3 regions of the Lysinibacillus sp. FSL M8-0134 genome follow, and region 3 is predicted to be linked to each of the others. Evidence: riboswitches for the same ligand, from Rfam matches in the RefSeq annotation. Region 3 holds a riboswitch; each other region holds the start of a gene.
What was found. A riboswitch is a leader RNA that binds a small molecule or an ion and turns the genes downstream of it on or off. The one in region 3 is predicted to bind cobalamin.
Positions count from the first base shown of each region.

Region 1: linked by a shared signal. The riboswitch ahead of MKY49_RS20790 (ATP:cob(I)alamin adenosyltransferase) and the one ahead of MKY49_RS13905 (energy-coupling factor ABC transporter permease) in region 3 are both predicted to bind cobalamin.
Region 2: linked by a shared signal. The riboswitch ahead of MKY49_RS10460 (ABC transporter substrate-binding protein) and the one ahead of MKY49_RS13905 (energy-coupling factor ABC transporter permease) in region 3 are both predicted to bind cobalamin.

Region 1 covers NZ_JBBPAJ010000002.1:197,231-200,510, forward strand. The annotation lists gene MKY49_RS20780 (tyrosine-protein phosphatase) at 1-390, opposite strand, end outside; gene MKY49_RS20785 (ABC transporter substrate-binding protein) at 526-1,476, opposite strand; gene MKY49_RS20790 (ATP:cob(I)alamin adenosyltransferase) at 1,460-2,017, opposite strand; cobalamin riboswitch at 2,182-2,379, opposite strand; gene MKY49_RS20795 (hypothetical protein) at 2,473-3,027, opposite strand; gene ytvI (sporulation integral membrane protein YtvI) at 3,117-3,280, shown strand, end outside.
Region 2 covers NZ_JBBPAJ010000001.1:2,068,188-2,071,467, reverse strand. The annotation lists gene MKY49_RS10465 (precorrin-3B methylase) at 1-537, opposite strand, end outside; gene MKY49_RS10460 (ABC transporter substrate-binding protein) at 597-1,592, opposite strand; cobalamin riboswitch at 1,719-1,905, opposite strand; gene MKY49_RS10455 (translation factor GTPase family protein) at 2,088-3,280, shown strand, end outside.
Region 3 covers NZ_JBBPAJ010000001.1:2,713,388-2,716,667, reverse strand. The annotation lists gene MKY49_RS13920 (energy-coupling factor ABC transporter ATP-binding protein) at 1-119, opposite strand, end outside; gene cbiQ (cobalt ECF transporter T component CbiQ) at 116-889, opposite strand; gene MKY49_RS13910 (energy-coupling factor ABC transporter substrate-binding protein) at 895-1,167, opposite strand; gene MKY49_RS13905 (energy-coupling factor ABC transporter permease) at 1,169-1,915, opposite strand; cobalamin riboswitch at 2,060-2,243, opposite strand; cobalamin riboswitch at 2,488-2,670, shown strand; gene MKY49_RS13900 ((2Fe-2S) ferredoxin domain-containing protein) at 2,817-3,188, shown strand; gene cobJ (precorrin-3B C(17)-methyltransferase) at 3,193-3,280, shown strand, end outside.

The sequences.
Region 1 (3,280 bases), on a different contig from region 3:
CTCCTTAAATGAGGGATTATTAAAAGGCATTTGCGCATAAAAATTTCGGAACATTTCGGGGCTTACTACTTTATAAAAATCTTTACCACCAGCATTTGTGGGCATTTCAAAAGCATGATTACCCTTTGCTGGTATTTGAATATATCGAGCATGTGAGAACACGGGGTTAGGATTATGCTGTGCTTCCTTGTTGTCACGGTAATCAAAAATAGTTTTAATACCTAACATTTCAAATCGCTCTTTATCTGCTGATGTCATTTTAGCAAGTGCTGCAGAGCGGTAGAATAAACCCTTCTTTACAATACGTCCATCCCTTGTCTTATATCCCCCCATATCTCGGAAATTATAGACTGCCTCAAACGGAATAACCTGTGTATCTAACTGTTCCATTCACTACCCTCCCTAAATTATTAAGCATTCTTACCTTTATTCTATAGAACAAATTAAATTAATTCCAATTTTCACGCTAGGTAATAACTAACCATATAAAAATGGCTAGCCGTTAGATCAGCTAGCCTTGAATTGTTATTTAAATAACTCTGGATACACAGCTTTAGCTACTAATTCTACTGCTTCTCCAATACGTGGACCAGGACGATTAGAGATATCAGTATCAAGAGACTGTACAGCTTTATCTTGAATAGCTTTCACAGTATTCCAACCATCACGTGTCAAAATTTCCCCTATAGGATCTTCTGTATAGTTTACTGTTGTTAATATAACCTCTGGATTTTTCGCAATAACCTCTTCCTCAGACACTTGCGCCCAATTGTCTAAATCAGCAAAGACATTCTTAACATTGGCTGCATTTAATATTTCTTGCTGGAAAGTTCCAGCGCCTGCCGTATAAATATCTGGCTTAGGACTAATCTCTAAATAAACATTTTTCGGTGCTTTTACTTCTTTCACCTTTGTTTGTACTTCAGTAATTTTCGCTTTAATCTGTTCGTTTAATTCATTTCCTTTATCTTCAACACCCATTACAGCAGCTAGTTGTTCAATATCCCCATAAACATCATCAAATGATGTGGCAGATTCAATAACAAAAACTTTCAGTCCCGCATCTTCTAATGGTTTCAATGCATCCTTAGAGCCAATTGTGTAAGCAATGACCACATCTGGCTTTAAGGCTATAATGCGTTCACTATCGAAATTCTGAGAATCAGATACTCGTTCGATTTTTTGTGCTGCTTCTGGATATGTGTCATACTCTGTTGCTCCTACGATTTTCTCACCAACACCTAGTGCAAATAAAATCTCCGTATTACTTGGTTGTAAGGAAACAATAGTTTTTGGTACTTCTTTAAATTCTACTTCTACACCACGATCATCTGTTACTTTGTAGGTTGTTTGTTCAGTTTGTTGCGTATCCTGTGAAGCCTCTTTATTTTTTGTATCTTCTGAGGTACCACAACCTGCTAAAACTAATATTAGTACTAGCACTGATAGCCATTGGAAATTAAATACTTTCTTCATTCTTACTCTCCCTTTTCTTTTTCATTGGATAGGATTTACTAATAAACGGTATTTCAGCTATACCTGCTTGGTGATTCATATAGACTGCCATGACAAAGCATACATTTGCTAACAAGCCTAAGTAGTCGAAAAGGATAGCTGGTACCTCTCGTTCCTCTGAAACCTTATGTAATGTACGATATGATTTTTTGGCTTCACTGCGGCAAAGATGTAAAGCAGCAGCAGCCTCTGTGCCCTGAGGTAAAACAAAACTTTGTATTTCTTCCTTCACATGACGAACATAAAAGTCATAGCGTTCGCTTAACCAAGAAAGATCTTCTTCTGTTACTGCTAGCTTTCCTCGGACTGAACCATTGACATGGTAAGCCATAGGTAACATAAGCAGCAAATCATCTACGACAACTTGTACATCCTCCTTTTTTACTGCAGCTAATGCAACCCCTAGATGTGTTGTGAGACTATCTGTTCGAATCTCATAATCAACCGTTGAAGCCTTTTCACGCATAAACGGATAACAAGAATAACGTGCATCCTTTTTCACTTGATGTACCCCCTTCCCATTTTGATAAATTCTTACATGAACGATAGCATAAAAAAACGCCGCTCCTTTAAGCAAAGGAACGACGAAAATAACATAATGATTGCCAATTACTATGACATTACCTATGTAATTTGCCGTATATCCTCCTAGCTTCCGAAGAGTTGTTATACGTTCAAATAAAGGTCGGTCTCCTGGCTTGTACAGTTCATTAATGAATTTTAATGAGCTATAAAGAACCTTCCCATCTCCTTGGAGACAGTGGTATATCTTTATAATGGCTGTACTTACAGTTGCGGAAACAGCTTCGGTTTTTCACCGAATTCCCGATTGTGCTAGTTAGCACCTTTATTCTGCAAGAATATTTCATTTGTAAAGCAGTTTACCATATATTAATAGGAAAAAACAGTTGTACTCCAAATAGAAACTTTACATCTGTACAAAAAAACACCATCTCGCTACTTTGAACGGATGGCTGCCTTATATTTCTTTTTGTGTTTAACTTCGGGCTCTTCATCAATTAAGCGGTGTGCAATAGCTATTAATTTAGAGTCATTCGTTTCATCATAAAGCTTTTTAAAAGAAATAATAATATCATAGCGAATAAGAGAGGGATGCTTTTCATCCAAACAGGTTTGAAATCTCTTAGCTAGATACGAGACAACTAAGTCTCTTTGTACTTGACCTGCTAATCCAATTTTCCAAATAGCTTGTAACGCGTTCCTCGCCGTGGCAAATCGCTCATCATACGTCACAGCCCAAATTTTCAAAAAATCTTCCAATACCCTTTCTTCTGGATCACTTTTTGCGGCTAAGGCACATAAAATTTGTGCAGCACGTGCACGAGCATGTCCATCTTTGTATGTAAGTGCTTGTACAAGCTGTTCCCATACTGCATATGTCCAATCTACGGGCTCCTGCATAATTTTCATTAGTTCCTCGTAAGATTCATATTGAATATCGTGGTCACGCTCTGTTAGATTACTAAAAAGTTGCAAAATCTCTTTTTCCATAATTTATCCCTACCTTTATTGATTCAGAACGTAATAAAATTTGATTTATGGTACACTTAACTTAATTTTTTCGCAAAGAAGGTGAGTTTATGAATAAATTTAATGCTAGGAAATTGATTTTTCGAGTAATTGTGATTCTATCCTTACTTGTAGCTGCCTATTTTATTATCCCTGTGTCCATGCCTTTACTATTTGCAGGTATAAGTGCATTTTTCTTAGAACCAATCGTCATGTTCTTTAAAAGGCGATGGAA
Region 2 (3,280 bases), 650 kb from region 3:
TCCTACCCTTTTTGCGAATAATGTGCCAGCCTGTGCCTTTGCCCCCATCGGTATAGCCCCTAAATAAACATCAAAGCTTTCGTTTTGATAAACGAGTCCTATATCATCAAAAGATGGGTTATAGCAGGCAGAGGCACAGCCATTCACGTTAACACGCACTCTTGAAGGGACCTGAATCCTCTCTAACGTATGATAAAGCTGTTCTGTAATATGCACTGCCTCCATTTTTTCACCATCACAAAAATCACATGCCTTCATGACGATATTAGGTACTGCTGGTGCAATATGTAGACCCGCTTCCTGTAAGGCTTGAACAGCTTGTGCGGCAGCACTCGTCGGGACGGATACTATAATACTATAAGAAGCCGAATACTTAATTGCCCCCTTTTCTCCAACAATCTCGGCTATTTTTTGAAATTGTGCTGGCGTGTAATGCTTATTAATAATGCCAGGACTGACAGCTAAGCGTGTAAATTCGCCTTGTTGGCTAAGTGTTTCGAAGGTTTGATCTGGTACGTTTTTTTGAAATGCATTCATGGATATCTCTCCTTATGAAAAAGGAGCTAGCAAAAACGCTAGCTCGGATTGTTGTTAGATTAAAAATTTTCAGGATAGAAGCCTTTTGCTAAAATTTCAATCGCCTCTGCTGCTCGAACTCCTTCAGATGCTGCTGATAGCGGAAGAATAACAAAGCGCTCATTTTTAACAGCTTCCATCTCCTTTAATGCGGGATCATTTTTTAAGAATTGAATCTTTTGTTCTGCTGTTGTTTCACCGTAATCAATGACAACCACCACCTCTGGGTTACGGTCTACTGCATCTTCTTTTGATACGGTTGTCCAGCCGGATTCCACATCACCAAAAATATTTTGACCACCAGCGATGGTCACTAGCTCATTCATAAAGTTTTGACCAGCTGTAAAGATATCCTTTTCACCGCTGTCAAACACTAACACACGTAAATTTTCATCATCTTTCGGTAATTTCGACTGTACACTTTCTACGTCTTTCGTCATTTGCTCAATTAAGGCTTCTCCACGATCCTCCACCCGGAAAATCTTCGCGATATTGCGAATATCAGTGAAAATATCCTCTAATGTCGGCTTTGTCATATTGGAAGCTGTATGTAAATACGTATGAATCCCTAATGCCTCTAGCTCTTCCGGAGTTCCTACGCCCTTTTCACCAAAGCCACTTTTCCAGCCTGCATATAAGAAATCCGCCTCTGCATCAATTACTTGCTCCTTCGTTGGATATTGATCTGAAAGCACAGGGACCTTATCGTAAGCTTCTTGTAATGGCTCATAGATTGTATCATCTAAGTAAGCTGTTCCTACCATGGAATCCTCTAATCCTAATGCCAGCATGATTTCCGTTACATGCTGATTTAAACTAATCGCTTTTTTTGGTGCTTCCTTGTATGTTTGCGTTGTATCATTATTTTCGATCGTTACTTCTGTTGTTGCTGTCTCGGACGGCTCAACCTTTTCACCCTGTTCTGCAGACTCTTTGTTGTCCGTTGCATTACAAGCGCCTAAAACAGCTACTAAGGCAATGACCATGATGAGCCATAAACTATTCCATTTCTTCATGTCCTAATCTCCTTTGTTATGAATATAGTTTTGAGGGCATAAAAAAACCCTCTTGTCGCCAAGAGAGAAGCATAGTGAAAAAATGGTATGGTCACCTTTATCACTATCCCCATCCTCGTGGTTCTTAGTTAACAGTTCATATTGGCAGGTATCCTGGCTTAGGTTCATCATCTATACGCCTTCCCATAGCTACACTACAGTGGCACGTTGTATAGACTCCCCATTTACAGTTGCGGGACAGCATCGGAATTACACCGATTTCCCTTTTAAGCAAATGACAAATGCCATTTGCACCAATACATTTTATAATGGTTAATACTATTGATAGACTAGCAGAAGAAGATTAATCACGCAATGAGGAACATGGCGTGACATCCATAATCCCCATTATATTAGCACTATTTCGACATAAAGACGAACTATTTTACAAGAAATATTTCTACGAGAATTCTGTTACAATGGGAAGATAGCAATGGATAGAAACGAGGATTGGTTATGTACAAAACAATTGGTGTACTTGCCCATGTCGATGCAGGGAAAACAACATTTTCTGAGCAAGTACTTTTTCATACAAATAGTATTCAAGCCCGAGGCCGTGTCGATCACCAGGATACCTTTCTCGATAATCATGAATTAGAGCGCAAGCGTGGCATCACCATATTTGCCGAGCAAGGTCGCATGAACATCGGCGATGATACATACACGTTAATTGATACACCAGGGCATGTCGATTTCTCCCCTGAAATGGAGCGTTCCATTCGAGTCATGGATTACGCCATTATTATTATCAGTGCAGTGGAGGGCGTGCAAGGTCATACAGAAACAGTATGGCAGCTGTTACGTAAATATCATGTCCCAACCTTCTTTTTTATCAATAAAATCGATCGTGAAGGGGCCAACGTAGAGGCAGTCATGAAGCAGCTACGTAAAGATTGCTCACCAGATGTCTTGTTGATCGATGAACCGCTTCGAGCAGATTATCTTTCTAGTAGTATGATGGAATGGCTGGCAGAGCGAGATGAAGAATTACTCGATGCCTTTTTGAATGAATCGTTGGAACATGAACAATGTCTAGCACAGCTAAAGGACATGATTACAAGTGAATGTGCTTTCCCTTGCTTTACAGGCTCGGCCTTAAAGGATGAGGGCATTCAGGAATTTATTGCCCAGCTTCCTCTATTAACCGATACTCATTTTGAACAGGATGCACCGTTTCAGGGAGAGGTTTTTAAAATACGACACGACGGCCACCAGCGTTTAACCTTTATGAAGGCCATGCAGGGGTCCTTACATGTGCGGGATGAATTTACCTTTGGCGAGACAACAGAAAAAATCACAGAAATTCGCCTTTATAATGGCAATCGCTTTGAAACCGTTCAACATGTTGAAGCGGGTGAGATATTTGCTGTTAAAGGGTTAAGTCAGGCAACTATTGGAGACCGCATTGGCAGTACTACACAATCGCAGCCGTACGAGCTCGTCCCAACCTTACAGGCAAAGGTACAATATGAAGGCGACCAACATATTAAAGAAGTGCTACAAATTTTTCGTTTGTTAGAAGCGGAAGAGCCTTCATTACGTGTTCTCTGGCAGGAAAAATTCCAGGAAATCCACGTGCATATAATGGGCGTTATTCAGCTAGAGGTACTCGTTGAGGTATTACAGAAGCGTTTTTCATTAGTCGTTTC
Region 3 (3,280 bases):
TGACCTAGGATGGCGATTTTTTTTCCTTTAGGTATGTGTAAGGTAATGTCTGTCAGAGCCTTCGTTCCATCAGCATAGGCATAGGACAGCTGATTTAGTTCAAAATAACAGTTTTTCATGAGAAGTATCCTCCATAAACGATGAGCACTAGAAAAATAACGGCCATGCCTAGCCAGTTTTTCTTGCTATAAGAGCTCGTCTCTTGCCAATAAACGCTTTCACCACCCCGTGACTGCATGGCATTGTTGAGCTCTCGACTACGCTGAAACATTTCAACAAATAGTGCCGCAATAAGCATAGATATAGAGCGTAGCCACTGCATAGGTGAATGGTAGCCAAGCCTGGCCTGCTGGGCTAGATGAATTTTTTGCATGCTCTCTAAAAAAATAAAGATAAAATGATAGGTTAATTCTACTAGCTCGACTAGGAGTGAGGGAAGTCGCCATTGTCGTAGCACAAAACAAATTCCTTGTACGGATGTGGTCAAAATTAAAAAATATAAACAGCTAATACTGCCAAGAACGATAAAGAACAAGTGTTGCGCAGTTAGGACACTTGCTTTCCCGATGAATATTGTCCAAGCCATCCACGTGAAAGACCAAACATGCGCAGGTAAGACAGTGGTTGAAGGTGTAATAGCTAGTAAAATGGATACGAGACTCGTCAGCAAGAAAAAAGCTGGTAGTAATAGTAATTTAATATAGTATTTAAGCGGGATTTTCGCACCTATAATGATAAAAGCACTCATTACAAAAAATGTAATGAGTGAAAGACCTTCATCTTTCATGATAAGCGTTACTAGAAGTAGTCCAAGTGAAAAGATCATTTTTTCAAGTGGATGAACGAACGCTAGCTTATTGAGGTAGGCATATTTATCAATGAGCAACATGTTGGTTAACCTTCTTTATGTTTGCCGCGCATATAGCCAATGAAGTAGCCAATAAAACCAGCACCAATAGCGGCTTGTAGGACGAATAATAAGCTTTCGATTTCACCACTTGGCGGCTCCCATAAGCTGTCGAACCACGGTTCATATTCTGCATCGATTTCTCCAATAGCAGCTTCTGCTTCTCCATCAGCACCACCAAATTCTGCTCCTTTTTGGATGAACAGTGGGATGATGGCTAACAGCACTACAATCACTAATAGCAATACATTACGTTTCATTTTAATGTGCCTCCTTTGTAGAGAAAACACGTAAAGTTTTTAATTCGCTGACATTGTATTTTTTCAAGAAATTCATCACAATGACTGTTAAAATTCCTTCACTAACGGCTAACGGAATTTGAGTTAAGGCAAAAATTCCTGCGAACTTTGTAAAGGATGCCATAAAACCTCCAACCTCTGAAGGGAAGGCTAGTGCTAGTTGGACAGAAGTCACAATATATGTACCTAAGTCACCAAGCATAGCGGCAAAGAAAACGGCAAGTGAAAATGACAACCCTATTTGTTGAGCCCCTTTAAAAACAAAGTAAGCAATAAACGGACCGACAATAGCCATAGAAAAGGCATTGGCTCCTAAAGTAGTGATACCACCATGCGCTAATAGTAATGATTGGAATAATAACACAATCGTCCCAATGACACTCATTGCTAAAGGTCCAAATAAAACTGTTCCAAGTCCAACGCCAGTTGGGTGGGAGCAGCTCCCGGTAACAGAGGGGATCTTTAAGGCCGATAGCACAAAAGCAAATGCTCCTGAAAGCCCTAAGAGCATTTTTGTTTCAGGGTTTTCTTCCATTGTTTTTCGAATGGAACGCAATCCTAGAATAATAAAGGGAGTCGTGATGACCCACCAAAAAATGGCCCATTCAATGGGTAAAAAGCCTTCCATGATATGCATAGCAAAGGCCCGGTTTGGCACGATTAACAAGGCCAATAAAAAATAACTAAGTTTCCACCATGAAAATGTCAAAAGCTTTCCTCCTAACGATTAGTTTTTTAAGAATGTAGCGTGCGTAAAATAAAAAAGCACTTCTCCGCTGCTGGAAAAGTGCATAGCTAAAAAAAGCAAATCATTCTCATCTGCTAAGCCGCACACCTATCCTCGTAGGTTGAAACGATCACCTTTTTTTCGGCAGGTCTCCTGGCTCTAGTTCAACACTTTATAGGTCTTCCCATCATTGGACAGTGACATTATCTATAAAGCTCCCTATTACAGTGGCGGGACCGCGCCGGATTCAAACCGGCTTCCCTTTTAAGTAAAATGGCAAGCATTTTACACCGAAAAAACATAAAGTTGTGAGATTTCACGACAAAGTGTAACATAAATTTCCATAATTGTGCTAGATTTTTTTATATAAAAATTTTTAATTGCATATCCATATAGAAAATTTAGATAGAAGTAAGGAGTACTTAGTTTTTTAAAGAATAAGATTCGAGCAAAATTGATAAATTTGTCATAAATTTTTAAAGAAATATTGAAATTTTAAAATAATAAGATATGATAGAGACAGTTTTCTAAACAATTGAAGAAGATAATAAATTTCATATAAAACGTCAATAAGTGCTCGAATAGCTCGAGATAATAGGGAAATTGGTGAAAATCCAATACAGCCCCCGCTACTGTAATAGCTGATGAATTCGCAGGTACCACTGGTGAAAACTTGGGAAGGTGCGATAGTAAAATGAAGCTTAAGTCAGGAAACCTGCTTATTTGATTGTGCATGCAAACTTTTCGGAGGGAGAAGTTGAAGCGAGAGCGAGTACCTGTATTTTATTCTATTCGTTTTTATTTGGCTTCTACAAAACCTTTACTCTTCGTTAAGAGTGAGGGTTTTTTCTTTTTCCAGAAAGCAAATGAGGGGAGACAGAAGATGACAACATGGAATTTAGAGGGGATGAAAACACATCTCTTTATTTGCAATGGCAGTAGCTGCATGAGAAAGGATGCTGAGGAAATTACCTTAGCCATTCGAGATGAAATACAGCGACAAGCACTCGATCAGGAAATACATACGACAAGAACGCGCTGTAATGGACGATGCAAGGATGCTTGTGTAGTCATCGCCTATCCACAAGGAAATTGGTATCGAGTGCCATCAACAGAGCATGCAAGAATACTCGTACAAGATTTACATCATGAATCATTATACAACGAACATGTCTTTACACTTCGGGAAGGTACATTACAGCGTACAGCACAAACGACAGCCATTAAAGGGATCGAAAAGGTGAAAGAGGGGTAACAGCATGGCGCAAAAAGGGAAAATTTTCGTAGTGGGCTTTGGACCTGGAGATTTTAAGCATATTACGACACGAGCAGTAGAGGCTTTACAAC